Regions from separate parts of the Candidatus Enterococcus palustris genome, predicted to be linked through region 2. Evidence: predicted binding sites of a transcription regulator. Region 2 holds the regulator's gene; each other region holds the start of a gene.
The links. The regulator LexA, encoded in region 2, represses DNA repair genes until DNA is damaged. The targets are predictions, from matches to a motif close to CNAACANNTGTTNG.
Positions count from the first base shown of each region.

Region 1: the regulator LexA is predicted to act here: its motif matches at 8,691-8,704, upstream of ruvA (Holliday junction branch migration protein RuvA).
Region 3: the regulator LexA is predicted to act here: its motif matches at 9,263-9,276, upstream of A5821_RS05545 (ATP-dependent DNA helicase).

Region 1 covers NZ_CP147244.1:2,283,037-2,294,152, reverse strand. The annotation lists gene A5821_RS10800 (YlbF family regulator) at 32-400, shown strand; gene mutS (DNA mismatch repair protein MutS) at 403-2,970, shown strand; gene mutL (DNA mismatch repair endonuclease MutL) at 3,006-5,099, shown strand; gene A5821_RS10785 (Maf family protein) at 5,127-5,684, shown strand; gene A5821_RS10780 (acyl-CoA thioesterase) at 5,713-6,207, shown strand; gene msrB (peptide-methionine (R)-S-oxide reductase MsrB) at 6,306-6,743, shown strand; gene A5821_RS10770 (peptide ABC transporter substrate-binding protein) at 6,930-8,603, shown strand; gene ruvA (Holliday junction branch migration protein RuvA) at 8,776-9,387, shown strand; gene ruvB (Holliday junction branch migration DNA helicase RuvB) at 9,400-10,410, shown strand; gene A5821_RS10755 (response regulator transcription factor) at 10,873-11,116, shown strand, end outside.
Region 2 covers NZ_CP147244.1:729,842-740,957, reverse strand. The annotation lists gene A5821_RS03385 (ABC-F family ATP-binding cassette domain-containing protein) at 1-380, shown strand, start outside; gene A5821_RS03380 (thymidylate synthase) at 393-1,340, shown strand; gene A5821_RS03375 (dihydrofolate reductase) at 1,359-1,859, shown strand; gene lexA (transcriptional repressor LexA) at 1,928-2,548, opposite strand; gene A5821_RS03365 (DUF896 family protein) at 2,881-3,123, shown strand; gene tkt (transketolase) at 3,222-5,216, shown strand; gene A5821_RS03355 (LPXTG cell wall anchor domain-containing protein) at 5,280-6,422, opposite strand; gene A5821_RS03350 (glucosaminidase domain-containing protein) at 6,739-7,596, shown strand; gene A5821_RS03345 (4-hydroxy-3-methylbut-2-enyl diphosphate reductase) at 7,653-8,648, opposite strand; gene cysK (cysteine synthase A) at 8,836-9,765, shown strand; gene perR (peroxide-responsive transcriptional repressor PerR) at 9,963-10,400, shown strand; gene A5821_RS03330 (RidA family protein) at 10,414-10,794, shown strand; gene A5821_RS03325 (NADH oxidase) at 11,049-11,116, shown strand, end outside.
Region 3 covers NZ_CP147244.1:1,170,035-1,181,150, reverse strand. The annotation lists gene A5821_RS05590 (helicase C-terminal domain-containing protein) at 1-576, shown strand, start outside; gene A5821_RS05585 (DUF5590 domain-containing protein) at 653-1,159, shown strand; gene A5821_RS05580 (pyridoxal phosphate-dependent aminotransferase) at 1,280-2,470, shown strand; gene asnS (asparagine--tRNA ligase) at 2,520-3,818, shown strand; gene A5821_RS05570 (hypothetical protein) at 4,001-4,900, shown strand; gene murC (UDP-N-acetylmuramate--L-alanine ligase) at 5,146-6,483, shown strand; gene A5821_RS05560 (MaoC family dehydratase) at 6,608-7,090, shown strand; gene A5821_RS05555 (Bax inhibitor-1/YccA family protein) at 7,083-7,766, shown strand; gene argJ (bifunctional glutamate N-acetyltransferase/amino-acid acetyltransferase ArgJ) at 8,005-9,162, shown strand; gene A5821_RS05545 (ATP-dependent DNA helicase) at 9,307-11,116, shown strand, end outside.

The DNA of each region.
Region 1 (11,116 bases), 1.6 Mb from region 2:
AAAATCTTACCCAGAATAAAGGTGTGAAATCATGGAGCCGTCCATTGAAGATAAAAGAATCAACGAAGAATTAACAAAGTTATTGACCTTACTTGGCGAGGATGAATTGATCAAGCGTTACAAAGAACTAGAAGAAAAAGTTCAACATAATGAGAAGCTAACTGAACTGGTTGAGCAAATCAAAGCAGCACAAAAAGATGCGGTTCAATTTGCACATTATGATAAACCAGAAGCAGAAAAAGCGGCAATTAAACGAGCGGACGAACTAACGAAAGAATTTGATGAGCATCCTTTAGTTGTAGCATATCGAGAGCAACTGATGGAAGCAAACGACCTCTTACAACACGTCACAGACATGATCCAATATAGAATCAACGAAGAACTAGAGAAGGAAGGGTAACAATGCCTCAAAAAACGAAAAACACACCCATGATGGAACAATACTTAGCAATCAAAGACCAATACCAAGATGCGTTTCTATTTTACCGATTAGGTGACTTTTATGAAATGTTTTATGAAGATGCGATCAATGCGTCACAGGTATTGGAACTAACCTTAACTAGCCGCAATCGTAATGCTGATGATCCGATTCCAATGTGTGGAATTCCTCATCATGCAGCACAAGGCTATATCGATACATTGATTGAAAAAGGCTATAAAGTAGCGATTTGTGAACAAGTAGAAGATCCTAAAACAACAAAAGGAATGGTCAAACGAGAAGTTGTTCAGTTGATCACACCTGGAACCGTTATGACCAGCAAAGGCTTAGATGCAAAAGACAACAACTACCTAACCGCGATCGTTGAGGAAAATGGTACGTTTGGTTTAGCGTATGTTGATTTAAGTACGGGAGAATTAAAGACGGCTGTTTTGAGCGATGAAGATGGTGTCATCAATGAAGCATCAGCTTTACAAACCAAAGAAGTCGTATTAGGAAGTCCCTTGTCGGAAACTCTAAAACAAACATTGAAAGATCGTTTGAATATTATATTTTCTGAACAAGATCAAGCAGAAGAAAATGCTGAATTTAGTTTCTTGACGAGTGAACTGACACACCCCCTGGAAGTGGAAGTCACAGGCAAGTTACTGACATATTTAACGGTGACTCAAAAACGCGGATTATCTCATATTCAAAAAGCTGTAGAATATCAGCCAGATCACTTCTTGAAAATGGATCATTATTCTAAATTCAACTTAGAATTGAGCCAATCGATCCGAACAGGTTTGAAAAAAGGGACGTTATTATGGCTGCTAGATGAAACAAAAACCGCAATGGGCGGCCGTTTACTAAAACAATGGCTCGATCGTCCCTTGATCCAAGAAAAACAAATCCAAATGCGTCAAGAAATGGTGCAATCGTTATTAAATGCCTATTTTGAACGTGTGGATTTACAATCGACTTTAACAAAAGTCTACGATTTAGAACGGCTAGCAGGTCGTGTTGCCTTTGGGAATGTGAATGGGCGCGATTTGATCCAACTGAAAACATCGTTAGAGCAAGTCCCATTGGTTCGTGAACTGATCGTTGGAATCAATCAAGGTGAGTGGAATGATCTGCTATTAGATTTAAACCCAGCTGAAGATATCGTGGAACTAATCAATACAGCCATCAACGAAGAAGCGCCGCTTGCGATCACAGAAGGAAATATCATCAAAGATAATTACAATGAAAAACTAGATGAATACCGCGATGCTATGCGCCACGGAAAACAATGGTTAGCAGAGTTAGAAGCAAAAGAACGTCAAGAAACAGGAATCAAAACGCTAAAAGTAGGCTTTAATCGAGTATTCGGTTACTATATCGAAGTCACAAAATCAAATTTAGCCAACCTAGAAGAAGGCAAGTACGAACGTAAACAAACGCTAGCAAATGCGGAACGTTTTATCACCCCTGAACTAAAAGAAATGGAAACGTTGATCTTAGAAGCAGAAGAAAAATCAGTGGATCTAGAATATCAATTATTCCTAGAAGTCCGAGAACAAGTCAAAGCCAATATCGAACGTCTGCAAAAACTAGCGAAAACAATCAGCGCAGTGGATGTTTTACAAGCTTTTGCAACGGTTAGTGAAAGATACCAATACGTTCGGCCAACCTTAAAAAGTAATAGCAAAGAACTGCATATTGTTGAAGGTCGTCACCCTGTTGTAGAAAAAGTCTTAGGGCATCAAGAATATATTCCAAACAGTGTTCATATGAGCAAAGAGAACATCATTCTATTAATCACAGGACCGAATATGTCCGGTAAAAGTACCTACATGCGTCAATTAGCACTAACGGTCGTGATGGCTCAAATCGGTTGTTTCGTGCCCGCTGAATCTGCCGATCTACCAATTTTTGACCAAATTTTCACTAGAATTGGGGCATCGGATGATTTGATTGCGGGTCAAAGTACGTTTATGGTAGAAATGATGGAAGCCAATCAAGCCTTACGTCATGCCACACCAAACAGTTTGATTTTATTCGATGAGCTTGGTCGAGGAACAGCAACCTATGATGGCATGGCATTAGCACAAGCAATCATTGAGTATATCCATCGAGAAGTCAAAGCCAAAACATTATTCTCTACCCATTATCATGAATTAACGGTCTTAGACGAAAGCTTGGCTGGCTTGAAAAATGTTCATGTCGGGGCAGTGGAAAAAAATGGCGAAGTTGTCTTCTTGCATAAAATGATGGATGGACCTGCTGACAAAAGTTACGGGATTCATGTAGCGAAAATTGCTGGCTTACCTAGTGCGTTATTAGAACGTGCGGCTACGATTCTTACTGCTTTAGAATCAGACGAGCAACCACTTAAAACAGTTGAATACAAAGACGAGATTAAAGAAGATACTGAACAATTATCTCTATTCAAAGAAGTATCCACAGATGAATTAGGTGTGATCGATACCTTGAAAAAAATCAATTTATTAGAAATGACACCAATGGATGCTTTAAATAAATTGCATGAACTGCAAAAAAGAATCTAAATCCAAAAAAACTGAGCAATGAAAGGATCGTATAGATGGGAAAAATACAAGAATTATCAGAACAACTTGCCAATCAGATCGCTGCTGGTGAAGTAGTAGAACGTCCTGCATCAGTTGTCAAAGAACTTGTAGAAAATGCGATCGATGCTGGAAGTACACAAATCGATATTTTTATTGAAGAAGCAGGACTTAAAACGATCCAAGTCATCGATAATGGTGAAGGCATCACAAAAGAAGACATTATAAGTGCATTTAAGCGTCATGCCACAAGTAAAATCCATACAAGAGACGATTTATTCCGCATTCGTAGTTTAGGGTTTCGTGGAGAAGCCCTGCCCAGTATCGCCTCTGTTTCAGAAATCATCGTAGAAACAGCTGTTTCCGAAGAAGAGGAAGGCAGTTATGTTCAAATGAAAGGCGGCAAGGTCGAAGAACACCGTCCGGCTGCTTTAAGAAAAGGAACAAAAATCACCGTTTCAAATTTATTTTTTAATACACCAGCTCGTTTAAAATATGTCAAAACGATCCAAACTGAACTTGCCAATGTAGGGGATATCGTCAATCGCTTGGCATTAAGCCATCCTAAAATTGCTTTTCGTTTAGTTCATGATGGGAATAAAATGATGAATACAGCTGGCAATGGTGATTTGAAACAAACGATTGCCGGAATTTATGGGATTGGCACTGCAAAAAAAATGCTGAAAATCGAAGCAGAAGATTTAGACTTTAAATTGACAGGCTATGTCTCATTACCCGAAGTGACTAGAGCAAGTCGAAACTATTTATCAACGATCATAAATGGCCGTTATATCAAGAATTTCGCGCTGAATAAAGCAATCGTTGACGGCTACGGCTCAAAATTAATGGTCGGACGCTTTCCGCTGGCTGTATTAGAAATTGAAATGGACCCATTGCTAGTGGATGTCAATGTGCATCCCACAAAACAAGAAGTCCGTTTGAGTAAAGAAAAAGAATTGATGCTCTTGATCAGTGAAGCCATTCGTGAAGTGTTGAGTCATCAACAACTTATCCCAAATGCTGCAGACAATCTTCAGTTTAAAAAGAAAGTTGAACAGCAACCGAAAGTGGAACAAATGGAGATTCCATTAACAGAGCAGGCGGAAACGAGCCAACCAATTCGAAAACCAGGCAGTTTAGGCTATGATCCAACTAGCGGCAATTTCTTTGTCAAAGAAACATCGCCAACATTTCAAGCGCAAAAGCCTACTAGTAATTGGGTAAAAGAAACGAAACCTCAAACCAAAGAAGAGCTTGAAAAAGAAGCGTTGATGGCCTACGCTTTCAGCTCACCAACGGATGTTGAGGAAGAGACTCATTCAGCAAACAGTCATTTGGACGAACCTGCAGAACCATTAAAAGCAGAAGAAATCCCTCAAGTGGAAGAGAAACCAACGATTGATGAGCAAGTGTATCAAGAAGAATTAAGCCATCATCCAGAAGTTGATTTTTCAGCACAAGGCGCTCAAAATGACTTAAATAAAATGTTGAACAAACTAGCAGATGAAAGACCCAAAGAACGTTTTCCTGAATTAGAGTATTTTGGTCAAATGCATGGCACGTATCTATTTGCTCAAAGTAAAGATGGCTTATACATCATCGATCAACATGCTGCTCAAGAACGAGTCAAGTATGAGTATTTTAGAGAAAAAATCGGCGAAGTGACGAATGATTTACAAGAATTATTAGTACCGATCGTGATCGATTATCCAAATAGTGATGCATTGAAAATCAAAGAACAAAAAGAAACTCTGGCAGAAGTCGGAATTCATTTAGAAGACTTCGGTCAAAATAGTTTTATTGTTCGGGCGCATCCAACGTGGTATCCTGCTGGTGAAGAAGAGACGATCATTCGAGAAATGATCGATATGTTTTTGACCACAGGTTCAGTCAGTGTGAAAAAATTCCGTGAAGCAACAGCGATCATGATGAGTTGTAAACGCTCGATCAAAGCCAATCATTATTTAAATGAACAACAAGCTCGGGTTTTATTGAAGGATCTTGAGACCTGTGAAAATCCTTTTAATTGCCCGCACGGCCGACCTGTTTTGATTCATTTTACCAATTCAGATATGGAAAAAATGTTTAAGCGTATACAAGATCCACATTAAAAATTATGGGAAGAAGGTTTTATCCTAATGGCAGTTATTCTTGCCTCGCAATCTCCTCGCAGATGTGAGTTGCTGAGTCGAATTATTTCTGATTTTGAAGTGGTGCCAGCAGACATCAACGAAGAAGTCAAAGACTATTTTACTCCAATGGATTATGTATTAACGATGGCAGCACAAAAAGCGATGCATATCGCCAAGCAATACCCCAATGATTTAGTGATCGGTTCCGATACCATCGTGACGATCGATAATGAAATATTGGGTAAACCAACTTCCAGAGACGATGCTTTTCGTATGTTAAGACAATTAAGTGGTAGAACGCATAAAGTATATACCAGTGTGGTCTTGATGAAAGACGATCAAGAATCTTCAGCGACGGTTCCAGCAACAGTCGAATTTTATGATTTGACAGATGACGAAATCAATCGTTATTTAGATACAAAAGAATACCAAGATAAAGCTGGAGCCTATGGAATTCAGGAACAAGGGGCTTTACTAGTAAAAAGTATTCAAGGCGATTACTATTCGATCATGGGGCTGCCAATTGCGACACTCTATAGAATGCTGCCAGCTTTTGACGAGTAATCGTACGATGAAAGAAGGAAATACATCCATGAAATGTTCTCAAACTAGAGCAATCCAAACACATATGATCACATATCCTCACTTGAATTTTCATAAAACTTTATTTGGCGGTCAATTAATGGCTTGGCTAGATGAAACAGCTGGACTTTCGGCTGTCCGAGTATCTAGAGCGGCAATTGTCACAGCTTCTGTCGATCATTTAGATTTTTTGGCACCTTTAAAAGCAGACCATTCTGTTTGTATCGACGCTTATGTATCAGGCGTTGGTACACGTTCAATGGAGATTTTTGCAAAAGTCATCGGTGAAGATTTATTTTCAGGAGAGCGTTATTTGGCTGGTACCTGTTTTATGACGTTTGTAGTGCCTAAAGGAGCTACTTTACCAGAAACGATCGAGCCTGAGACAAAAGAAGAACGATTTATTTGTCAGGGCTATGAAGCGCGAAAACAATTCAGACAAGCCAAACGACAAGAAAGTATCGATCTTGCTAAAAATGTCGATTTAGATATTCCGTGGAACTAATAATAGACGTAAACACTCACTTTCTAAACAGAAGCTGAGTGTTTTTTTATCAATGATGCTATGATAAGAGTAACTAAAATGTAAGGGTGTGATTTGTCATGGAAAAACCATCAAAAGAAGAGTTGAAGGAAAAGCTATCCGATATTGAATATGCCGTAACACAGGAAAATGCGACTGAACGACCTTTTACTGGTAAATATGACGATTTTTATCAAGAGGGAATTTATGTTGATGTGGTGAGTGGCGAACCACTTTTTAGCTCGAAAGATAAATATGATGCAGGCTGTGGCTGGCCAGCATTTACTAAACCCATTGAAAAACAAGGTGTTAAAGAAAATTCAGATTTTTCTTTAGGTATGCGTCGTGTGGAGGTTCGTAGTAAAGAAGCGGATTCACACTTAGGTCATGTTTTTACAGATGGACCACAAGAGCAGGGCGGCTTACGTTATTGCATCAATGCAGCAGCGTTGCGGTTTGTTCCAGTACAAGAATTAGAAAAAGAAGGTTATGAAGAATATAAGTCTTTGTTTGAATAGAAATTTTTGCTTATCTGAGTAGCAACATCTACTCAGATAAGCTTTTTTTTACTATTTTAAAGGGGAAAAACTGGTTACGTTTTTATTACATAAAATAGTTGCTATTTGTCTGTATTTTTAGTAATATAAGAATATTCAGAAAATTAAAATTTGAAAAGAAAATTATTGATTATTGAGGAGAATAGAATGAAAAAGACGAAGAAGACGAAATTAATAAGTGTTATGATGCTCTCGACATTAGTTTTAGCAGCCTGTGGTGGTGGCGGTAAGACTGGTTCTACAGATAGTAGTAATGAAGGTAAAAAAGCAAGGGGGGAACAGCTTTTTAAACTAGTCGTACAACAAGAAATACCTACGGCGGATCTATCATTAGGAACAAATACCATCAGTTTTTCAGCATTTAATAATATTTATGAAGGATTATACCGTTTAGACGAAAAAAGTAAGCCACATGCAGCAGGAGCCGCAGAAATGGCGAAGAAAAGTGAAGATGGTTTGACGTATACTTTCAAATTAAGAGAAGATGCCAAGTGGTCTAATGGTGATCCTGTAGTTGCTGCGGATTATGTCTATGGATGGCAACGAACAGCCGATCCTAAAACAGCTGCTGAATATGCTTATATGTTTGAATTAGTAAAAAATGGAGCGGACGTTTCTGCTGGGAAAAAAGGTCTTGATGAATTAGGAATCAAAGCAATCGGTGATTATGAACTAGAAGTAACATTAGAGCAAGAAACACCATACTTTGATTACTTACTAGCGTTTCCATCATTTTTCCCGCAAAATAAAAAAATAGTCGATGAAAAAGGCAAAGACTACGCTTCAAACAGTGAGTCCTCTGTCTACAATGGTCCATTTACATTGACTGATTTCGATGGTGCAGGAACAGATACTGAATGGTCTTACACAAAGAACGATCAATACTGGGACAAAGATACTGTTCAATTAGATAAGATAGAGGTAAAAGTAGTTAAAGAAGCACCAACATCATTGAACCTTTTCCAAGACGGACAAGCTGATGATGTGATCTTGAGCGGAGAGTTAGCGAAACAAATGGCAGATGATCCAGAACTTGTGATCGAAAAAGATGCGCGTACTTCTTATCTTGAGTTCAACCAACGAGATGAGAAATCACCCTATCACAATGCCAATTTAAGAAAAGCTATTTCTTATTCTATTGATCGTGACGCGGTTGTTGAACGTATCTTAGGAGACGGATCAGTAGCTTCCACAGGACTTGTTCCAGAAGGCATGTCTTATTCACCAAAAGACAACAAGGACTTTGCAGATGAGAATAAAGACTTATTGAAATATGACAAAGAAAAGGCCAAAAAATATTGGGAAGCAGCCAAAAAAGAATTAGGGATCAGTACATTCAAATTCGACATTGTAGGAGATGATACAGATTCTACGAAAAAAATCTTAGAATATATCCAAGGCGCAGTCAAAGAAACATTAGATGGCGTGGATGTAACAGTTACAAACGTACCGTTTACTGTTCGTCTAGACCGTGGTAAAAATGGTGACTTTGAAGTACTGATGGGTGGCTGGGGAGCTGACTATGCAGACCCAAGTAGTTTCACTGATTTATTCCTAACGGGTGGATCATATAATAGAGGGCGCTACTCAAACGAAAAATATGATGCATTGGTCAATGCGTCAGGTAGCAAAAATGCTTCTGATCCAGAAAAACGCTGGACAGATATGGTAGATGCTGAAAAACTACTGATGGATGATATGGGTGTTGCACCTGTGTATCAAAAAGCAGAAGCACACATGCGTAGTAAAAAAGTCAAAGGCGTAGTGGCTCATGGAGCGGGCGCACGATATGACTATAAATGGACGTATATTTCTGAATAAGAAAATAAGCCAGTACGAATGGATTCATAATTCGTATTGGCTTTCTTTTTATCAAGCTACTGATTTTCCCAAATCTGTGCTAAAATAGAAACGTATGTGCGTATCAAGCATAAGAACGTTGGCGCAAAAGAATCTATCCGCTAACTTTAATGGAATCGAGAAAGGTGAAATTATGTACGAGTATATCATTGGTAAGGTTACATTTATCAGCCCTTATTATATTGTAGTAGAAACAAATGGCATCGGTTATCAGGTTTCTGTAGGCAATCCCTATCGTTATTCTGGCAAAACCGATCAGCAAATTAAAATTTATATCCACCAAGTCATTCGTGAGGATGCCCATCTATTATATGGGTTTGGTGATTTAGATGAAAAACAACTCTTTTTAAAACTAATCAGTGTGTCAGGAATCGGACCAAAAAGTGGGCTTGCGATCATGGCATCAGATGATCACGGTGGTTTGATCAATGCAATTGAGAGTGAAGATGCTGCTTATCTAACAAAATTCCCTGGCGTAGGTAAAAAAACAGCACAGCAAATGATTCTAGACCTAAAAGGTAAACTTGGAGAACTGGAAACATCAGAAGCAGCTGTTGAAGCAATGGCTAAAACACCAACTGCCCAATCAGTAAATCAATCACTAACAGAAGCGTTAGAAGCTTTGAGTGCGCTAGGCTACAGTGAAAAAGAAATCAAACGAATTACGCCGAAATTAGAAGAATTAGGTAGCCAACCAACGGATGAATACTTGCGTAATGCACTGAAATTCATGATGAAACGCTAAGGAGGAATCGCTATGACAGAAGATGAAAGACTGCTTTCCGCTCAAACAAGCGAAGGGGAAGAATCACTGGAAAAGTCACTGCGCCCCCAATTTCTCGAACAGTATATCGGTCAAGATAAAGTCAAACAAGAGCTTACAATTTATATAGAAGCAGCTCGTAATCGAGAAGAAGCGCTAGATCATACACTTTTATACGGACCGCCAGGACTTGGTAAGACAACCATGGCTATGGTGATTGCCAATGAAATGCATGTTAATATTCGAACGACTAGCGGACCTGCAATTGAACGAGCTGGTGATCTTGTTGCGATTTTAAATGAATTGGAACCAGGAGATGTTTTGTTTATTGATGAAATCCATCGTTTACCTCGTGTAGTGGAGGAAATGCTGTATTCCGCAATGGAAGATTTTTATGTAGATATCATGGTGGGACAAGGGACAACGGCTCATCCCGTTCATTTTCCGTTGCCGCCATTTACCTTGATCGGTGCCACAACTAGAGCAGGGATGCTATCGGCGCCACTACGAGATCGCTTCGGGATCATTTCTCATATGGAATATTATGAAACACAAGACTTAAAAGAAATCGTATTGCGCTCTGCGGATATTTTCCAGACAGAAATCGTAGAAGAAGGTGCTTTTGAAATTGCCCGTCGCTCTCGTGGTACTCCTCGTATCGCCAATCGTTTATTAAAACGTGTCCGTGACTTTGCTCAAGTTCAGTCAAATGGCACGATCGATCGCAGTATTGCAGACCAGGCATTGACCTTACTGCAAGTCGATCATCAAGGACTGGATTATGTCGATCAAAAATTATTGAAAACAATGATCGAATTATACGGTGGAGGTCCAGTTGGTTTAAGCACCTTATCTGTGAATATTAGTGAAGAAACTGAGACTGTTGAAGATATGTATGAACCGTATTTGATCCAAAAAGGTTTTATCAAGCGAACGCCAAGAGGGCGGATTGCAACAGCTTTAGCCTATGAACACTTTGGTTATGAATCTTATTATCAAGAATAATGTACTATCGATGCTCAAACCACGCTATTTTTTATTCAGTGGTTTGAGTATTTTTTTTTGAAAATTTGACTAAAAATGGAGTGTGAGACTATATTGCTTACATTGTAAAGCGCAACAGATAGCAATCTATCTCAACTCATTTTTCATACCAGACATATTTAGGAGATAGATTCCAGTAGTAAAGATGAAAAATCCAGATAGAATCCAGATAAAACACAAACAGAATCCAGATGTTTTTGCTAATGTTAAAATATTAAGCAAGTGCTCTAGAAAATGTTGGAACAAGTGATTAATACGTTATGAAACTGCGTTCTACTCATGAAAAAGCATTAAAAAATATTGATAATGAAGTACTCAATACGACGACAATGAGGAAGGAATGGACTATAGTTGACAGAATCTAAGTTGTTCAATTATAGTTTCTCTGTACTTTAGAAATCGTTGGTGAAGGAGGAGCTTGGAATGAATACAAAAATATTAGTAGTTGAAGATGATACAATGACCAATCAAGTAATTTCCGATTTCTTAGAAGAAAAAGATTATGAGGTTGTTTCCGCTTCAGATGGTGAAGAAGCATGGCAAATAGTTCAAAAAGAGACTTTTGATTTGATTATCTTAGATATTATGCTGCCCAATATTAGCGGTTTGGAGTTGTTAGAAAGAATACGGCAAACATCTGATGTGCCAGTAATTATGTTAACAGCTA
Region 2 (11,116 bases):
TTGATAAAACAATGGATAAGTTATTAGTTTTTCAAGGAGAAGGTCAAATCACAACCTATTTTGGTTCAATGAGTGAGTATCTTACTACAAATAAAGAGCAATCGAAAAAGTTAGTTAAAACTGAAACAAAACCACTTAAAGAAACTGAAAAAAAAGCAAAGACCAAATTAACCTACATGGAACAAAAAGAGTGGGCATCAATTGAAGATGACATAGCAAAACTTGAAGAACGTTCAGATCAACTTACACAAGAGATGAATCATCAAGGAGATGACTTCACAAAATTACAAGAGCTTCAGTCAAGCTTGTCCATAGTGGAACAAGAACTTGAAGAAAAAATGGAACGTTGGGAATATTTGAGTGAATTTGCAGAAAATTAGGAGGCAGTAACTATGGAAGAAGCATATTTAGCATTAGGCCGTAAGATTTTAGAGGAAGGTCATTTGAAAGAAGATCGCACTGGAACAGGTACAAAAAGTATTTTTGGACATCAAATGCGTTTTGATCTGACAAAAGGATTTCCTTTGTTAACGACTAAGCGAGTGCCGTTTGGTTTAATTAAAAGCGAGCTTTTATGGTTTTTAAATGGTGATACGAACATCCGCTATCTCCTGCAACATAACAATCACATATGGGATGAATGGGCTTTTGAACGTTATATCAAAAGTGATGAATACCAAGGTCCTGATATGACAGACTTTGGTCGTCGTGTTCTTGTTGATGAAGAATTTAAGAAAAGCTATGAAAAAGAACATAAAGAATTCTGTAATAAAATTTTATCGGATGATATTTTTGCTGAGAAACATGGTGAACTAGGCAATATTTATGGAGCTCAGTGGCGCCATTGGGAAACCAAAGACGGTAGTTTCATCGATCAACTAAAAAATGTTATTGAAATGATAAAAAAAACGCCTGATTCAAGACGTCTGATCGTGTCTGCTTGGAATCCAGAAGATGTTCCATCAATGGCTTTGCCGCCGTGTCATACAATGTTTCAATTTTATGTGAATGATGGTAAACTAAGTTGCCAGCTGTATCAACGCAGTGGAGACGTTTTTCTAGGTGTTCCTTTCAACATTGCCAGTTATGCTTTATTAACGCATTTAATTGCTCATGAAACAGGTTTAGAAGTAGGCGATTTCGTGCATACATTAGGAGATGCACATTTATATACCAACCATGTTGATCAAATGAATGAACAACTTACTCGAGAGATTCGATCTTTTCCAACGATAAAATTGAATCAAGAAAAAAAATCTGTTTTTGATTTTGATATGGAAGATATTGTTATAGAAGGATATGATCCGCATCCAGCAATCAAGGCACCGATTGCCGTTTAATTTGAAAGGAGTTTCCTGATGCTAGCAGCCATATGGGCACAAGATGAAAAAGGGACGATCGGTAAAGAAAATCGATTACCTTGGCATTTGCCAAATGATCTGAAATTTTTTAAGCAAATGACTGAAGACAACACGATTGTTATGGGAAGAAAAACTTTTGAGGGAATGGGAAGCCGCCCACTGCCGAATCGTCAGACGATTGTCCTGACAAGAGACAAAGGATACCGTGCAAAAGGGGTCATTGTATTTCATACGATTGATGAAGTTCTAGATTACGCTAAAACTTTTGCTGGGATTACATTTATTGCAGGTGGTTCAGCAGTGTATGAGGACTTTTTACCTTATTGTGATGTGCTGTATCGTACAGTGATTCATCATATATTTGATGGTGATACGAAATTTCCAACTGTTGCTTGGGATGATTGGACATTAATCAATTTAAGTGAAGGATCTAAGGACGAAAAAAATAGTTATGATTATCAGTTCGAGACATATCAGCGTAAAGTAGCAGCTGATTAAAACGTTAATGAGGCTTATTCGGAGGAATAACAAAAAAACATACTATTGCTAGTATGTTTTTTTGTTATTTAAATATGATTGCGGTATAAACCAACAACTTTACCTAAAATACTCACATTACTTAAAATAATTGGATCTAGCGCATCATTTTCAGGTTGTAAACGAATATGATCTATCTCTTTAAAAAATCGTTTGCAAGTAGCTTCATCTTCATCAGTCATAGCAATGACGATGTCACCATTTGATGCAGAGCTTTGTTTACGGACAATTACTTGATCACCATCCAAAATCCCTGCGTTGATCATACTTTCACCTCTGATAGTCAGCATAAACAGAGCATTTTCTTCTGCTTTTAAATCAGGAGGAAGAGGGAAGAAATCAGAAGCTTCTTCTACAGCTAAGATAGGTTCCCCAGCGGTAACAACTCCGAGCATCGGGATAACTGTTGGTTTAACACCAATTTTATCCAGGCCGTCCGCTGTTAATTCAATTGCTCTTGGTTTAGTGGGATCACGTAAAATCAACCCTTTTTTTTCTAAACGGGCTAAGTGTCCATGAACAGTAGATGTTGAAGAAAGATCAACCGCCTTACCAATTTCTCTAACGGTCGGGGGATAGCCTTTCAGTTCGACTTGTTCGTATATATATTTTAAAACCTCAACTTGCCTTGTGTCTGTACGTTTCACCAAAACCCGCACCTTCTTTCAATTTATAATTTTAGTGTACCATAGTTTTATATAGGAATCAAACAGGCGTTCGTATTTTTTTGAAATAAGTACTGTTAGGGCAATTTTTGTATAGAATAGGCAGTTTTGTTTCTTTTTTATCTAAGAATATAGTTGTATTTTTTGTGTGCATCTTATAAGATAGACATGGAATGTAAACTTGTCTAGCTATATGGGGTAGCAATAAGCTCGATTTTTTATAATAATAGAATATGACTGCGAAAAAGTATTACAGAACTATTTTTATCTGAGCGCTGAGCGAGCCTATCTAGTTTTTAAAATAAGGAGGTATGACTATGTTATCGTCTGAAAAAATGAACCGAATCAATGAACTTGCTAAAAAGGCAAAAGAAGGTGAATTGACTGAGAAAGAAAAAGCAGAACAAAAAGTACTTCGTCAAGAATATTTAGCTGCTTTTCGCGGTGGTATGCGTCATCATATCGAGGGAATGAAAGTGGTTGATCCTAAAGGAAATGATGTAACGCCAGAAAAATTGAAAGAGATCCAGAAAGCTAAAGGATTGCACAACAGGAAATAATTTTAGTTTTTTTTACTAAAAGTAATTGCTTTCATAAACGAAATACGATAAAATATAGTTAATAAAGGTAAAAAAAACCTAAATAGGAGATGATTTTTTTGTTCGACAACACTGATCAGTTAGGCGTCAATACAATTCGCACACTAAGTATCGAAGCAGTACAAAAAGCAAATTCAGGACATCCTGGATTACCAATGGGTGCTGCACCTATGGCCTATGCGCTTTGGACAAAGCATTTAAAAGTAAATCCAAAAACATCAAGAAATTGGGTAGATAGAGACCGCTTCATTCTATCTGCTGGTCATGGTTCTGCAATGTTGTATAGTCTGCTTCATTTAGCAGGATACGGTGTATCGATGGATGATCTGAAAAGTTTCCGTCAATGGGATAGCAAAACACCCGGACATCCTGAAGTTCATCATACAGATGGTGTTGAAGCAACGACTGGTCCTTTAGGACAAGGCATTGCAATGGCTGTTGGTATGGCAATGGCTGAAGCGCATACTGCTGCGACTTATAATCGTGATAGCTTTCCAGTAATCGATCACTATACTTATGCACTATGTGGTGACGGTGATCTGATGGAAGGTGTTTCGCAAGAAGCTAGTTCAATGGCCGGACATATGAAGCTAGGTAAGCTGATCGTGTTATATGATTCAAATGATATCTCATTAGATGGACCAACATCAAAAGCATTTACAGAAAATGTTGGGGCTCGCTACGAAGCATATGGTTGGCAACATATCTTAGTGAAAGATGGTAATGATTTAGAAGAAATTTCAAAAGCAATCGAAGCAGCAAAAGCTGAATCCGATAAACCAACATTGATAGAGGTCAAAACAGTTATCGGTTATGGCGCTCCAAAAGAAGGAACATCTTCTGTTCATGGCGCACCAATCGGAGCAGAAGGAATTACTGCTGCTAAAGCCGTTTATGGTTGGGAATATCCTGATTTTACAGTTCCAGAAGAAGTTGCTGCTCGTTTTAAAGAAACAATGGTAGACGAAGGCGGAAAAGCCGAAGACAAGTGGAATGAAATGTTTGCCAATTACACAAGAGAGCATCCTGAATTGGCTAAACAATTCAAACAAGCCTTCTCTGATGAGCTTCCTGAAAATTGGGATAGTGAACTACCAACTTATGAAGTAGGTTCAAGCGCAGCTAGTCGAGTAACGAGCAAAGAAACAATTCAAGCAATTTCTAAGGCTGTACCAGGTTTCTGGGGCGGTTCTGCTGATTTATCTGCTTCAAATAATACAATGGTCGCAGCTGAAAAAGATTTTGAGCCGGGACAATATGAAGGCCGCAATATTTGGTTTGGTGTCCGTGAATTTGCAATGGCGGCAGCAATGAATGGCATTCAATTACATGGAGGAAGCCGTGTTTATGGCGGAACATTCTTTGTTTTCACAGACTACTTACGTCCTGCGGTCCGCTTAGCAGCAATCCAAAATACGCCTGTAACCTATGTGTTAACACATGATTCTGTCGCTGTAGGTGAAGATGGACCAACGCACGAGCCTGTTGAACAATTAGCAAGTATTCGTTGTATGCCAGGTGTCCAAGTGATTCGTCCAGCCGATGGTAACGAAACAGTTGCAGCATGGAAGATTGCTATGACAACAAAAAATGCTCCAACAGTGTTAGTTCTAAGTCGTCAAAACTTACCTGTTATTGAAGGAACAAAAGAACATGCAGGAGAACTTGTCCAAAAAGGCGCTTATGTAATTTCGAAGCAAAAAGGCGAAAAACCAGAAGGTATCTTAATTGCAACTGGTTCAGAAGTTAATTTAGCGATTGAAACCCAAAAAGCTTTAGCAGAACAAGGAAAAGATGTTTCGGTTGTTTCAATGCCTAGTTTTGATTTGTTTGAAAAACAATCGGCGGAATACAAAGAGTCAGTTTTACCTAAAGCTGTGACCAAACGAGTAGCAATTGAAGCTGCTTCACCATTTGGCTGGGAACGGTATGTTGGAACTGAAGGCACAACTGTAACGATTGATCACTTTGGTGCTTCTGCCCCTGGAGATCTAGTCTTGAAAGAATTTGGTTTTACCGTGGATAATGTAGTTTCAAAATATAATAGTCTATAAAAATAAAAAACAGAAATTCACGAGTTGTGAATTTCTGTTTTTTTATTTTTTAAATTAAGAATTTTATATTATCTTTTTATAGATAAAAGGTATTGATAAGATGGTAAGAAAACCTAGAATGACCAATTTGAAATTTTTATTTTCTCCTGTTTTAGGAAGATTTTTTGTTGTTTTACCAATTGGTTTGGTATTTATCGTAGTATCAGAAGAAGCTGTTTTTTCTGGAATAGTAAATGAGACGGTTTCACTGTAATCATCCCCAAGATAGGCAGTGATAGTTAGCACAGTGCCTGGAGCAAGGGGGGCTTCTTTATATGAAAAATAGCCGTTTTCATCACTCATTACACGCGCTTGTCCCATAGTAGTTGGCATCGTAAGTCCAACAGCTGCATGAGGAGCAGTTTTTCCACTGAGGGTTCCTGTGTCATGATCATAAGATAAATCACTGATTGTTAAGGTGGCAGCTTTCGTCGGGATTGTATAACTGATCTCTTCACCAGAAGCCCCGTTTAAATAAGCAATAAACATGACTTCCTGACCAGAAGAAAATTGACCTACAAACGAAAAGTTCCCATTCTTATCTGTTGTTGTTAAGCCATCTACTTTTGGACTTTTATTAGCAGAAAGAGTAGCATAAATTTCAGCACCAGGAGCAGTTTTACCTGAAACAGTTTTAGTTGCAAAATCATAAGATAAATTTGAAATTGTTAACGAAGGATCATTCGGAATAATAAAAGTAGTCGGTTCACTAAGTACGTCATTTAGTTGTGCGGTAAGGCTTATTTTTCTTCCTGTATCAAAAAGGTGATTAATGGAAAAATGTCCATTATTGTCAGCTTCCGCTGTCGCACTTGGTTCCGCAATTCCGTTTGAATCATAAACAATTGTAGCGTAAACTGTAGCTCTTGGAGCGGTTTTACCTGAAATAGTTTTAGATACAAAATCATAGGATAAACTTGAAATAGTCAAACTAGAATCGGCTGAATTTCTATTTTCGCGTGAACTCTCAGTCGAATTTTCAGTTTTTTTCGTTTTAGACTCTGCAGAAGAAGTTGATTGCTCTTCAGATACTGCTTCAGATGTTACAGGAATATTACTGGAATTTTCTTCAGAACTTGTAATTGTTTCTCCCAAACTGATAGTAGGTAACACTGTTAAACCGACTAATAATGTGCTTATACCCAACCATATTGCCATTTTTTTCATTTTATTCACTCCACTTAAAGTTTTTTGTAATCATTACGTAATAATTGTAACGTAAAAGAAAAGTATTGCAATCGTTTTATAGACATTTAAAAAAACTTAATAATTGCGGGACAAAGGTATTTATCTAAAAAAAACGTCCGAATAATAGACACTAAGTAAACTGTATAAAACAAATATAGGTTTGGTTAATAAAACAAAAATTTCAACTGGGTTACGCCTGTTTTAAAACTTCAAATTTCAAGAGTTAATAATTGTTTATAAGAAAGACCCCGAGTAGAATGATGGTACGATGTTCTAATTGAGGAGGAACAAATGAATGGACGAGATTAAAACAAGAAGTAGTAGACACCAGCAAAAAGAGCATAAAAATAGACGTATGCGTCTGACCTCTATGGTAGGGACTTCATTAGTATTTCTTCCAATTGCAGGTAATTTATTACCACTAGGAGTTCAAGCAACTGAAGTTGAAACGCAAAGCGAAGTTTCTCAACAAGCATTTATTGATTCTATTGGATATTCAGCTTCTTCCGTAGCTGATGCCAATGACTTATATGCCTCTGTTATGATTGCACAAGCATTGTTAGAAAGCAGTTACGGTACGTCAGGCCTAGCCGCTGCACCTAATTACAATTTATTTGGTGTGAAGGGCAGTTATGGTGGTCAAACAGTTTATATGCCTACATTAGAGTATTTAAATGGCGAATGGGTGACAGTGACGGAACCTTTTAGAAGTTATCCATCATATACTGAATCATTTCAGGATCATGCGAATGTCCTAAGAACAACCATAGCCTCCAGCGGTAATTACCATTATTCAGGCGTGTGGAAAAGTAATACGTCTAGTTATATGGATGCTACAGCAGCACTAGCTGGACGTTATGCAACGGATCCTAATTATGCAAGCAAATTGAATTGGTTAATTTCTGCTTATGGTTTAACAGCTTATGACAGTGGAAGCACTGGATCATTTGTGACAAATGATAATTCAACGACGGACCAATCAACGATTGGTCAAAGTAGCACAACTACCACTGCTCAATCTTACACTGTAGCCTCTGGAGATACTCTATGGGGGATTGCTGAAAAGTTCGGCATTTCTGTGGATCAACTTATGGCATCAAACGGCATAACTGCTGAATTAATTACTGTTGGGCAAGTATTACAAGTCGTATAAAATAAAGCTAGCAACATTTTGTCATCTCAATGACTTTTTGTTGTTAGCTTTATTTTTTATCGTTTACCTGATCGCAATTCTTCTAAACGCCGTTGACGATTTTTCGTAAGATCTTTTATTCTTGGTCTAGGTAAAATGTCTTCAGGCACTGTTCTTGAATTCCTTATGTGAGTGTTGGAATCATCAATATCAAAATGAGTTAAATAATCAATAACTTCACGAACAATTTGAGTGGGAGTAGAAGCGCCTGCCGTTACAGCGATTTGCTCAACATCAGCCAACCAGTTAGGGTCTATTTGTGAAACATCAGAGATTCTGTGCGCTGGAACTCCAGCTTGTTCAATAGAAACTTGCGCTAATCGATTACTGTTATTACTTTTCGGATCACCAACAACAATTGTTAAATCACAACCTTGAGCTTGTTCAACGACCGCTTCTTGACGAACCTGGGTCGCTTTACAAATATCTTTGTGAATCACCACATGAGGGTATTTCTCCTGAATGGAATCCATCAAGTCACTAACATCCCATTGACTCATAGTTGTTTGATTGGTCACAAAGATTTTATCAGCATCCAGCTGTAAATTCGCAATATCAGATAAATTAGCAACTAAATGAACATGTTCGGGTGAAACACCAATCGCGCCTTCAGGTTCCGGGTGATTTTTTTTTCCAATATAAATAATTTCATAACCTTCTGCAACTTTTTCAGCGATTAATTCGTGTGTAATCATCACATCAGGACACGTTGCATCAATAACAGTCAAACCTTTTTTGATAGCTAACTCTTTTACTTTTGGTGAAGTGCCATGCGCTGTGAAAATAACTGTTCCCTGATCGACTTGGGATAGAATCTCTTCACGGTTATTACCATCTAATGTATGGATTCCGATGCTTTCAAAGGCGTCTGTTACGTGTTTATTGTGAACGATCATACCTAAAATATAGATTGGACGTGGTAAGCTTTCATCAAGAGACGCGTTTCTAGCAATAACCATTGCATCAACAACTCCGTAACAATAGCCACGGGGACTAATATTTTTAATTTTCATAAGGGAATATACTCCTATTTACGATTTTTAAGTCTTCTCTACTATACACTATTTTTGTTAAATTTGTTTAAAGAGTATAGTCCAAGTAGGGAATAGTAGCAAAATGATAGCCAGATAAGATCATATGAGCTATTATAAATACAAGAAAGTTTTTACGTATTCGAATAACAAAATGGAGGAATGGATCATGACTCAAATTTTTAATTCTGTTACCGAATTAATAGGGAAGACTCCTATTGTAAAGTTAGGACACATTGTCCCTGATGGAGCCGCTGATATTTTTGTGAAACTGGAATTTTTTAATCCGGGCGGAAGTGTAAAAGATCGAATTGCATTAAGTATGATCGAGAAAGCTGAAAAGACCGGTCAACTTAAAGCGGGCGATACCATCGTGGAACCAACTAGTGGAAACACTGGTATCGGTTTAGCAATGGTCGGAGCTGCCAAAGGGTATAAGGTAATTATTGTTATGCCGGATACGATGAGTGTTGAACGTAGAAAATTAATGCAGGCATACGGCGCTGAGTTATTGCTTACTCCAGGTTCTGATGGCATGAAAGGAGCAATCGCTAAAGCATCCGAATTATCAGAAAAAGACGGCTACTTTATGCCGATGCAATTTGATAATCCAGCTAATCCAGAAGCTCATGAAAAAACAACTGGTAAAGAAATACAAGATGTTTTTGGGCCAGCAGGGTTAGAAGCGTTTGTAGCTGGAGTGGGAACTGGTGGAACGATTACTGGAGTTGGTAAAGAACTGAAACGAGTTTATCCGAAAATTTCAATAGTTGCAGTTGAACCGACTGAGTCACCTGTTTTAGAAGGTGGAACTCCGGGTCCGCATAAAATACAAGGAATCGGCGCAGGTTTCATACCCAAAGTATTAGACACAGATATCTATGGAGAGGTCATTGCAGTGGCTAGTGAAGATGCAATGGAAACTGCTCGTCAATTAGCAATGCAAGAAGGGCTGCTCGTTGGGATATCAGCTGGAGCTGCGGTACATGCCGCTATTCAAGTCGCGAAAAAATTAGGACCAGGTAAAAAAGTATTGACTGTTATTCCTGACAATGGTGAACGTTACTTGTCAACAGCGCTTTATAATTTTCCAGAATAATAAGATTGTAAAAGGGAAGCGTAAAATTACGGTTTCCTTTTTTTGTATATATAATCAACCAAAAAGTGTGTAATAATTATATTATTTTTAAAAATTGGTGTTAAACCTGATATTTCCTAGGGTATTTACGTAATTATTCTTGTCAATATAGATTAGAAATAGTATCATTTAGGAAAGAAGACTGGGAGGGGAAACAAATGGACAATGTATTGGTAAAAAATGCACTTGAAGAGTTAAAAGAAGCCAATATTCGTATTACTCCTCAAAGGTATGCAATTTTGGAATATCTAATTGAGAATCATAGCCATCCAACAGCCGATGAAATTTATCGTTCACTAGAAGATCGTTTTCCGAATATGAGTGTTGCAACTGTTTATAATAATTTACGTTTGTTTACTGACATTGGTTTTGTTCAAGAGATGAATTATGGTGATGCATCTAGTCGCTTTGATTTCAGCTCTAAAAAACATTACCATGCCATCTGTCAGAATTGTGGTAAAATCGTCGATTTTCATTATCCAGGTTTGGAAGATGTTGAAATGGCGGCGAGTAAATTGACGGGCTTTGAAATTAATGAACATAGATTAGAATTATATGGTCTGTGTCCAGACTGTCAAAAAGCAAAAAAAGAATGAAATGAGGGGTAAAATGAAATCAATCAATACAGATAAAGCACCGAAAGCAATTGGTCCTTATGTACAGGGAAACATTGTAAATGGTTTGTTATTTGCCTCAGGTCAAGTTCCATTGAGTCCTGAAACTGGCGAAGTTGTTGGTACTACGATTGAAGAACAAGCCGAACAAGTTCTTAAAAATATTGCTGCGATTTTAGAAGAAGCAGGTAGTGACTTTGATCATGTTGTCAAAACCACATGTTTTTTAAAGAATATGAACGATTTTGTAGCATTCAATGAAGTTTATGCAAAAGCCTTTACCAATCAATTACCTGCGCGTTCTGCTGTAGAAGTAGCCCGTTTACCTAAAGATGTTCTTGTTGAAATAGAAATTATAGCTTCAATAAATCAATAGCAACTTATTTTCACAAGCTGAGAAATTAACGTTTCTCAGCTTTTTTTGTTGGAAAGACAGTGTTTAGAAGTGTTTATATAGTTAATTTGATGAAAATAAGGTTAAAAATAGACAAGTTTGTGAAAAAATAAGTTTTCGATTCACAAGCAAAGAACTCGAATATGGCTTTCTACTTTGTTATATTTTTAGTATACCAATAGATTCATAATGAGTTCATTGGTGAAAAATTTAACTTGAAAGAAGGGATTTACAAAATGAAAGTCGTAGTCGTAGGATGTACGCATGCAGGAACAGCTGCAGTCAAAAGTATTTTAACAAATCA
Region 3 (11,116 bases), 440 kb from region 2:
ATTGCCTCTGTGATCCAAGAATTATCACAAGAGCAAGATCGTTCTGTACTGGTATTATTTACGTCACATGAGATTTTATCTAGTGTTTATTATCGTTTGCATCCTCATTTTTTAAATGTTGGGAGAGAGCTTTTAGCACAAGGAATCAGTGGTAGCCGAGAAAAAATCTTGAAACGTTTTGCTCATTCAAAAAATAGTGTGTTATTGGGCGCTGACAGTTTTTGGGAAGGCGTCGATTTGCCTGGAGAAGCATTATCACTGTTGATTGTGACACGTTTACCATTTGAAAATCCTAAACGACCTTTCGTCAAAGCACGTTATGATTACCTTGAAGAAAAAGGAATCAATCCTTTTACTCATGAGGCTTTACCAAAAGCAGCACTACGGTTGCGTCAAGCTTTAGGACGTTTGATTCGCTCTGATGGTGACAAAGGAGCATTAGTTGTTTTGGACAGACGTTTGGTGACGGCAAAATACGGTAAGCGCATGTTAAAAGCATTACCAAAAGATTTAACAGTAAAAGAAGAAACATTAGAGGAAATAACGTCAGAGCTAAAAGAATTTTTAAATAAATAAATTTGTCTGCTATCTATTAAATCAAACTGATTTTCTGCTATAATGGTAGCCAGTAAGTTTGGAAAGGGCGAGGCGATTGCAAGAACAAGAAGATCAACGTGAATCAAGGAAAACCAAGATCCTAATAAGTGTCATTGCGTTTTTATTAGTGATTATTGTGATGATAACTATTTTTTATATTCGTTCAACACATCCACGAACACAGGCGAAAAGAGAAGCAACAGAAATTGCAAAAGAATATGCACATTTGGAAACCGTCGATAATTTTTACTGGTTTACTAGAAAAGAAACCTATTTCAGTGTGACAGGTAAAGATGATAAAGGAGAATCACTGGTCGTAATCATTCCTAAATCAGGAGAAAAAGTCACTGTCCTAAATCAAAAAGACGGCGTAGAAGAAGGACATATCCGCCAGATCATTGAAACAGATTACAAAGAAAAAGATATCCAAAAAATCAGTTTAGGACTGTATAATGATAAACCTACGTGGGAAGTCATTACAAAAAATGATGATGGATCATTAAATTACTATTTATTATCATTTGAAAAAGCTGAAGAGATCATGGTCATTAAAAATGTCTGACGAGACAGTTTATAGAAGCGATTGGATGAAGAGTGGCAAAGCAACACTCAATTCAGATTTGACTTTATAGATCGAATTGATTCATCCTTCTTGTTGATAAAAAATGAATGGAGCGATACTATGGAAATATCGAATCGAGCACAAAAATTAGAACCCTCTGTTACGCTAGCTGCTGCCGCTAAAGCCAATGCGTTAAAAGCTTCCGGCAAAGATGTTTTAAGTTTAACAGTTGGTGAACCAGATTTTACTACACCTAAAAATATACAGAAAGCGGCAATTCAAGCGATCGAAAGTGGAAAAGCTAGCTATTATACGCCATCAGCAGGTATCAAAGAGTTACGTGAAGCTGTAGTAAAACATATCAAAACATATTATCAACTGGATTATCAAGCAAATAATGTGATCGTGACAGATGGCGCCAAATTTGCGTTATATCTCCTTTTTCAAGCGGTATTAAATCCAAATGACGAAGTGATCATTCCAGTCCCTTACTGGGTAAGCTATGGGGAACAAGTTAAATTAGCTGAAGGTGTACCTGTTTTTATCTCATGTGCTCAGGAAAAAGAATTTAAAGTGACTGTAGAACAATTAGAAGAAGCTAGAACGGATAAGACGAAATTATTGATTTTAAATTCTCCTTCCAATCCTACAGGAATGATTTATTCTGAAGCTGAATTGCGTAAAATTGGTGAATGGGCGGTACTAAATGATGTCTTGATCGTATCAGATGATATTTATGGTAGACTTGTTTATAATGGCGCTACCTTTACACCGATTGCGACAGTGTCTGAAGCAATCAAAAAACAAACGATCATTATCAACGGAGTTTCTAAAAGCTATGCCATGACAGGCTGGCGTATCGGTTATGCGGTGGGGGATGAAACAATCATTTCGGCAATGAATGATATCGCATCACAATCAACAAGTAATCCCACAGCTGTTAGCCAATATGCGGCAATCGAAGCTTTAGTTGGCGAGCAAGACACGGTTGAAACCATGAGAAAAGCTTTTGAAGCACGATTAAATGAGATTTATCCGTTGTTTGCAGCGTTGCCTGGATTCAAATTGGAAAAACCGCACGGTGCATTTTACCTATTTCCAAATATCAAAGAAACATTAACGATGTGCGGCTATACAGATGTCACTAAATGGGTGGATGATTTATTAGCAGAAGCACAAGTTGCACTTGTAACAGGTGCGGGGTTTGGCGCTCCAGAAAATGTTCGGATCAGTTATGCAACGGATTTAGATACATTAAAAGAAGCAGTTAAACGGATTGCAGCATTCATCGAAAAAAAATCAACGAAGTAAATTACTTAATTCGGGATAGGTAAAAGAATAAATGAATGGAGAGACGATTGTGGAACAAATTCAAATTATTGATTCAAAAAATCATGTAGGGGAAACAGTAAAAATAGGAGCTTGGATCGCTAACAAACGTTCAAGTGGAAAAATTGCGTTTTTACAATTACGTGATGGAACAGCTTATTTTCAAGGGATTGTAGTAAAAAGTGAAGTCCCAGAAGAAGTCTTTCAATTAGCGAAAAGCTTAACACAAGAAACATCAGTTTGGATTACTGGTGAAATCAGAGAAGACAGCCGCTCAAAATTTGGTTATGAAATTGGTGTTACAGGGATCGAAGTAATTGGTGAAAGTCATGAGTACCCAATTACACCTAAAGAACATGGCACAGACTTTTTAATGGATCATCGTCATTTATGGTTGCGTTCTTCACGTCAACATGCAATCATGCAAATTCGTAATGAAATTATTCGTGCAACCTATGAATTTTTCAATAACAATAATTTTGTTAAAATCGATCCACCTATTTTAACTGCCAGTACAGCAGAAGGTACAACTGATCTATTTGAAACAAATTATTTTGATCAAAAAGCCTATTTATCTCAAAGTGGACAATTATACATGGAGGCAGCAGCCTTAGCGTTTGGTAAAGTGTTCTCATTTGGACCAACATTTAGAGCGGAAAAATCAAAAACGCGTCGTCACTTGATCGAGTTTTGGATGATTGAACCAGAAATGGCCTTCATGCATCAAGAAGAAAGTTTAGAAGTCCAAGAACAATACGTAGCGTTCTTAGTTCAAAGTGTACTGGACAATTGTGATCACGCATTAGACGTGTTAGAACGTGATAGAGAAGTCTTGAAAAAATATACGCAATTACCATTCCCGCGTATTTCATATGATGAAGCAGTTGAATTATTGAAGAAAAATGGGTTTGATGATATTGAATGGGGCGATGATTTTGGTTCGCCGCATGAAACGTTTATCGCCAACTCATTTGACCGACCAGTTTTCATTTTGAACTATCCAAAAGCGATCAAAGCTTTCTACATGAAACCACATCCAACTCGTGACGATGTTGTGATTTGTGCGGATATGATCGCACCAGAAGGCTACGGCGAAATCATCGGCGGTTCTGAAAGAGCTATTGACCATGATTACTTATTGGAACAAATTCGTAACCACAATCTAGATGAAAAAGAATATTCTTGGTATTTAGATTTACGTCGTTACGGTTCCGTTCCACACTCAGGCTTTGGACTAGGATTAGAGCGTACCGTTACATGGTTGGCAGGCATTGAACATGTTCGTGAAGCAAGTCCATTCCCACGTTTGTTGAACCGTATTTACCCATAGAAATAAACATTCAGTTAGTCGTTGAACGAAGCATTATGCTTTGTTTCAGCGACTACTTTTTATGGAAATTAAAAGGTTCAAATAAAATTACAATAATAAAAAAGAAAAAGTAAGGTAAATTGTTTAGAATTCCGCTTTTTTATGGTAGAATTGACAGAAAGTAGAATAAAGGAATGACTCGAATGGAAAACCCAACTCAAATCAAAAGAAAACATTTTCGTTTTCCAGCTTATGACGATGAATTAGGCGTGAAATTAGTTTCTGAAAATAAACGAACATTGTTTCAAGAAGAACCAATGCTCTCTAAAACACCAACACAATCTCAACAAAGTACACCAGTAATAGATCCGATAAACGTCCAACCAGTGTTGCACAAACAACCAACACAAACAAATAATCAACATGTTTCTCATAGTCAGGAACAAGTTGCAGAATTGGCACGTCACAAATCCAATCTGCCGAATTATATGATGACTCATAATAAAACAACGTCACCAAAGCAAAAAAATAATCTATTTGGTAATATGCCAAAAAGAAATTCTTACGGTTTTGGTTCTCAACAATCTTCTAATAAAAACAAAGCAGCTTTTTCAAAGGATTTTACTTATGATACTCGTTCTTATTTTGTACCAAAGTATATTCCAGCGTCTGTCATTCCAGAAGAAAAAGCACCCGCTTTGACTGAGCAAGAATTGGCAGAAGCAATGAAAAAAGATCAAAATTCGTACTTGCTTTTTGACGATGAACCAGCGGCATTTCAAGTGAAGGGGAATGAAGATCCGACTGTTCAAAAATTTAACATTCCAAAAGACTCACCTGAAATTCCTGTAACAAGACGTCAATACCAACAAATCAAACCTGATATGGAACGATTTGGAAAAGAAGAAGATATTAGTCACACGTTGCCGCGTTCTAGAAAAGAGCTGAAGACGGCGAAAGAAAATGCTAAAAGCCAAACTGCATACGGTCAAAAAGTAGCAGAAGCAGAACATGAGAAAAAAAAGGGCATTTTAGATAAGTCCTTGAGTGGTATTATTAAAGATTCAAGTATGGAATTAGAGAATAGTAAGTATTTTAAGTGAAAAAGATCTGAGACAAAGCCAAATAGGCTTTGTCTCAGCTTTTTACTGTGATTCTTTATAATCGGCTAGACAGAACTTGACCCAGCAAAAATGCTGCTAGAAGCCTTTTTATTGTTGGAAAATAAACGATTAGGCGTTTTTTTTAGTTGATTATTTCACAATTATATACGATAATGGATTGCGTACGATTGAAAACTGTTTAAAAAAGCTACGTTTTATATAGACTTTAAGAGAAGAGGATTAAGATGAGCAATCAAGAAAATAAATTACATCATTTTGTTGGGATCAAAGGATCTGGAATGAGTTCATTGGCACTCGTATTGTTTGAAAAAGGCTATCAAGTGCAAGGATCCGATGTAGATGAATATTTCTTCACACAACGTGATTTGGAAAAAGCTGGTATTACTATTTTACCGTTTAATGCTGATAATATTACAAAAGATATGACTGTTATTGCAGGAAATGCATTTCCTGACACTCATGAAGAATTGGTACGTGCAAAAGAATTAGGAGCCGAAATTATTCGTTATCACGATTTTATTGGCCGTTTTATTCAACCTTATACAAGTGTTGCTGTAACGGGTTCTCATGGGAAAACAAGCACAACTGGGTTACTTTCCCATGTGTTGACAGGGATTGCACCAACAAGTTATTTGATCGGTGATGGAACGGGTCATGGTGATCCAAATGCTGAATTTTTTGCTTTTGAAGCGTGCGAGTATCGCCGTCATTTTCTAGCATATTCACCAGATTACGCAATCATGACGAATATTGATTTTGATCATCCTGATTATTTTAAGAGTATTGAAGATGTATTCTCGGCTTTTCAAACTATGGCTGAGCAAGTAAAAAAAGGGATTTTTGCTTATGGTGATGATAAATATTTACGTCAATTAAAAACGGATGTCCCAGTTTATTATTATGGATTAGCACAGGATGATGATATTCAAGCTAAAAACATTGAGCGGACAACACAAGGATCTTCTTTTGATGTTTATCACCATGACACATTTGTTGGGCACTTTGTCTTACCTGCTTTTGGGCAACATAATATCATGAATGCATTAGGTGTGATTGCTGTAGCTTATTTTGAAAAGTTAGATATGAAAAAAGTGGCTGAGGAAATGCTGACATTTGAAGGTGTCAAACGTCGTTTTACAGAGAAAAAAGTTTCTGACATGATCATTGTTGATGATTATGCACATCATCCAACTGAAATTATTGCAACGATCGATGGTGCTCGTCAAAAGTATCCTGATAAAGAAATCATTGCTGTTTTTCAACCGCACACATTCACTCGTACTATTGCATTGATGGATGAATTTGCTGAGGCGTTGGATTTAGCGGATGCTGTTTATCTTTGTGATATTTTTGGATCTGCCAGAGAACAACAGGGCGATGTGAAAATCGAGGATTTAGGAAATAAAATTCAAAAAGGCGGCCAAGTTATAAAAGAAGATAATGTGTCTCCGCTTTTAGACCATGAAAATGCTGTGATGGTCTTCATGGGAGCTGGAGATGTTCAAAAATTTGAACAGGCTTATGAAACGCTATTAAGCAACACAACTAGAAGTGTTCTATAAAAATAAACTTGAAGAAGAAGTTTCAGCAAACGTATTTTACGATTTGTTGAAGCCTCTTCTTTTTAACTTGCCTTTTGTCGTCATTTTGGTACAATTATCTTATCATTAGTGGAGGTGTACTAATTTGAATATCGGAAAACCGAGAAAATTAGGCAAAACCATCGAAGATATTGAGGAAGGCGATTCGCTGTCTTTAACCGAATCGATCGAAGATAAAGACTTGCTTCTTTATTTGGGCTTAACCAACGATGCCAATCCCTTATATATCCAACATGATTATGCCCAAAAAACAGAATATGGCAAACCAATCGTTCCATCGATTATGTTGATGGGAATCATTACCAGCGCAATTTCAAAACATTTACCTGGCCCTGGCTCTCATGTGGTCAATTTTTCAGTGAACTTCGTAGAACCAGTTTTTCATTATGAGACACTGACATTTCAATTTGAAGTGATCAAGGTAGATAAGATGAAAGATGTTGTGACGATTTCGATTGAAGCGGTCAATGAAGAAGAAGATCGAGTACTTGATGCGGTCGTAATGGTTCAGCCACCTCAAGTGACATTAGCGGATTTAGAGGAGAAAGAAGGAAATATAGATGAATAATGGAGCAGTAGCCAATGTTGGCTTGAACAAATTCTATTCAAAAATTTACGCATTTTTAGCGATGGGAATCGGGATCAGTGCGGTAGTATCTTATTTAGTTTTAAATGTATTTTTTATGGAAATCGTGATGTTTTTAGCCAAATATCCCTTTGCTTTTTATGGTATTTGGATCGCTGAGTTGGTTTTAGTTATCTTTTTAGGTGTTAAAGCTATGAAGAATCCAACTTTAGCAATCAGTGGTTTCATCCTTTACTCTGTGTTAAATGGTATTACATTAGCAGTTACTTTAGCGATGTATACAGAAGGCACGATTGTAACGGCCTTTGTTAGTGCAGCTGCTACATTTGGCGGTATGTCGTTGATCGGTATTTTTACTAAACGAGATCTTTCAGCAATGGGACACGCAGCATATAGCGCTTTGATCGGTTTGATCATCGCCATTTTCCTAAATGCTTTTGTTTTAAAGAGTGGACCAGTTGACTATTTGATTTCAATTTTGATGGTCATTATCTTTGCTGGAATCACAGCATACGATAACCAAAAAATTCGTACTCTATATACGCAAACTGGTGGACAACCAGGAACGGGTATCGCTGTATTCATGGCGTTACAATTATATCTTGACTTCATCAATTTATTCATAGCATTCTTGCGTATATTTGGTAAAAATAATTAATAAAGTGATAACTACGAAGCATCCAGATTTATCTGGATGCTTTTTTTGTATAAAAATGATCTGGAAATACAATTTTATGCGAGAATGAGTGTTTATTTTGCATAAAAAACCTTTATATTGGTATTTTTTGATATAAAATCCATTGACTATTACCGCTCTTTGCTTTATACTTTTATAAAATTGAGAAACAAAGTTCTATATTGAATACAAGTTGATCATGTACGGGAAGGTGTTATTGATGGGGAATTTTGAAAACATACCAAAGGGATTTAGGTTTTATGGAACGCATGTTGGAATCAAGAAAAAAAGAAAAGATTTTGGGTTGATCGTGGCTGATGATGTTTGTCACGCTGCAGCAGTTTTTACAAAGAATACATTTTGTGGCGAATGTATACCTATCGGGAAAGACCATGTGAAAAATGCTGAATTACAAGCAGTTGTAGTGACGAGTGGTATCGCCAATGTTGCAACTGGGAAAATAGGGAGAGAAAATGAATACAAAATTTTAGACTGCTTATCAGATAAGCTAATGATTAAAAAAGAGAATATTCTGCCTTCCTCTACAGGGATGATTGGACCTCAATTACCAATCGATGTTATTGAGGACTTTTTAGAAACAGAATCGATCGACCTCAAAGAAGACTATGAAGATTTCGCCCATGCTATTTTGACCACAGATCAACGAATCAAAGTTCGTAGCTTAAAAATTGGTGCTGCAACTATTTTAGGCATTGTCAAAGGCTCAGGAATGATTGAACCTAATATGGCAACGATGTTGGCCTATATTGTAACAGATGCAAAAATTGAGAAAGAAGAGATTCATTCTATTTTGAAAGTAGCTGTTGACCAATCTTTCAACACGATCAGCATCGATACAGATACAAGCACTAGTGACACTGTAGCACTTTTAGCCAGTGGTCATCATGAAATCAAACCGAGCGAATTACAAAAGGCGTTGGATCAAATTTGTAAGGAATTAGCTTTAGATGTGGTAAAAGACGCTGAGGGTGCTACGAAGACAATGTTTGTCACAGTGAAAAATGCTGAAACCAAGGAGCAGGCAAAAAATGCTGGGAAATCAATCATCAACTCTCCTTTAGTGAAAACTGCATTATTTGGTAACGATCCTAACTGGGGTCGAATTGCAATGGCCCTTGGTAAAACCGACGGCTTGATGTTTGACCAGAATAAAGTTGAAATTTTTTATGGAACATACCCGATTTTTTCAAATAACAAAGAAAAAACACAAAATATCGATCAAATCACAGAGTACATCGAACAAAATGAAGATATCTATTTAACGGTAGATTTACATCAAGGAGTAGAAAATTTTGAAGTAATTGGCTGTGATTTAAGCTATGAATATGTCAAAATAAATAGTGATTATTCCACTTGATTTATGTTGTGAATTGTTGATCTTTTAACTAAATAAAACAAGGAGTTTTTATAAGGAGAGGACAAAGTAGTTGTATATTGTTCTCTCCTCTTTTCTTTTACGAATGTATGTTCTATAATAAAAGCAGGATAGGTGGAGTTGAACATGCAGAATACGCAAAGAATCGCAGTCCGCAGATTAGTGGAGTTTATTTTACGCAGAGGCAGTATCGATGCTCGGCATACAAGTGAACACACCGCATTAGAAGGTGCTAAGATTCACCGGAAGCTTCAAAAGAAAGCTGGTGAAAATTATCAAAAAGAAGTTAAATTAGCCATTAACATAGAATTGAATCATCAAGCATACATAATTGAAGGTCGAGCGGACGGTATTTTTATTGATGATAAAAAACGGACAGTGATTGACGAGATCAAAACATCGGAACCAGCATTTTCTGATTTGTTAGAAGAACAAATAGACATGTATTGGTATCAAGTGATGTGTTATGGACATATTTATTGTCAGCAAGAGGACTTGGAGTCAATTACATTACAGTTGACCTATTATCAAACAACAACGGACGATATTACTCGCCAAGAAAAAGAATTTAGCAAAGAAGAACTAGAAGAATTCTTTGATGCTTTGACCAAAAAATACGAACAATGGTTGATCTTTAAGGCAAATTGGCGTAAAATTCGGAATCAGTCTTTACAGGATTTATCTTTTCCTTATGGAGACTACCGAGCAGGACAAAGAGAATTAGCAGTAGCAGTTTATAAAACAATTTTAAGTGATCAAAAGCTTTTTGTTGAAGCACCGACTGGAACAGGTAAGACCATTTCAACCTTATTTCCAACTTTAAAGGCAATCGGTGAGGAACAAGCGGAAAGAGTTTTTTATTTAACTGCTAAAACGATCACGCGCCAAGTGGCAGAAGATGCAGTAGAAGCAATGAAACAAAAGGATATGAAATTAAAAAGTGTGACGCTAACAGCTAAAGATAAGATTTGTTTTTTGAGTGAGCGCAATTGTACGCCAGAAGCTTGTCCTTTTGCGAATGGTTATTATGATCGTTTAAATGAAGGGCTCTGGGATTTATTAAATAATGAACATCAATTTACCCGTGAAGTTATTGAATTTTACGCACGAAAGCATACGTTATGTCCATTTGAATTATCGTTAGATGTTAGTCTGTGGTGCGATTTAGTGATCTGTGATTACAATTATTTATTTGATCCAGTTGTTTATTTAAGACGTTTTTTTGAGGACCAGACTGAAGTCAAAGAGAATATTTTTTTGGTAGATGAAGTGCATAACTTAGTCAATCGTTCACGGGAAATGTATTCAGCGGAGCTATCTAAAAATAAGCTATCCGCATTGAAACAAACACTTGATAAAAAACAAACCAAACTGGTTCGGGCACTTAGCAAAATCGAAAAAGAATTTGATAAAATCAAACAGATCTGTGAGGAAGAAGGAAAAGAATTTCTACATCAACATGGACCAATTGATTCTCTAGTTAAAGTGGCCTATTCATTAGTTGAAAAAATCAAAGAGTGGCTTCCGGAAAATCAAGATCATATTGAGCTGAATCAAGTCTTATCTGTTTATTTTGAATTGTTGAATTATACTAAAATCAGCGAAGGATATGATGATCATTATTGTACGTATGTAAATTGTCAAAATCATGACATCATCGTGAAACAATTTTGTATAGATCCAAACTATTTATTACAACAAAAACTAGATAAAGGGAAAGCCAGCATTTTATTTTCGGCAAGTCTAACACCGCTAGATTACTATCAAGAGATTTTAGGTGGTGGGGAAGACAGTTTGCGTTATCGAATCCCAAGTCCTTTTCCAAAAGAAAATCAGTTATTAGTAATCGAAAAGTACATTCAGACTACATACAAAGAACGCGCGGATAATCATGTTAAGATTGTAGATAGTCTGACGAATATGATCCAGCAAAAAA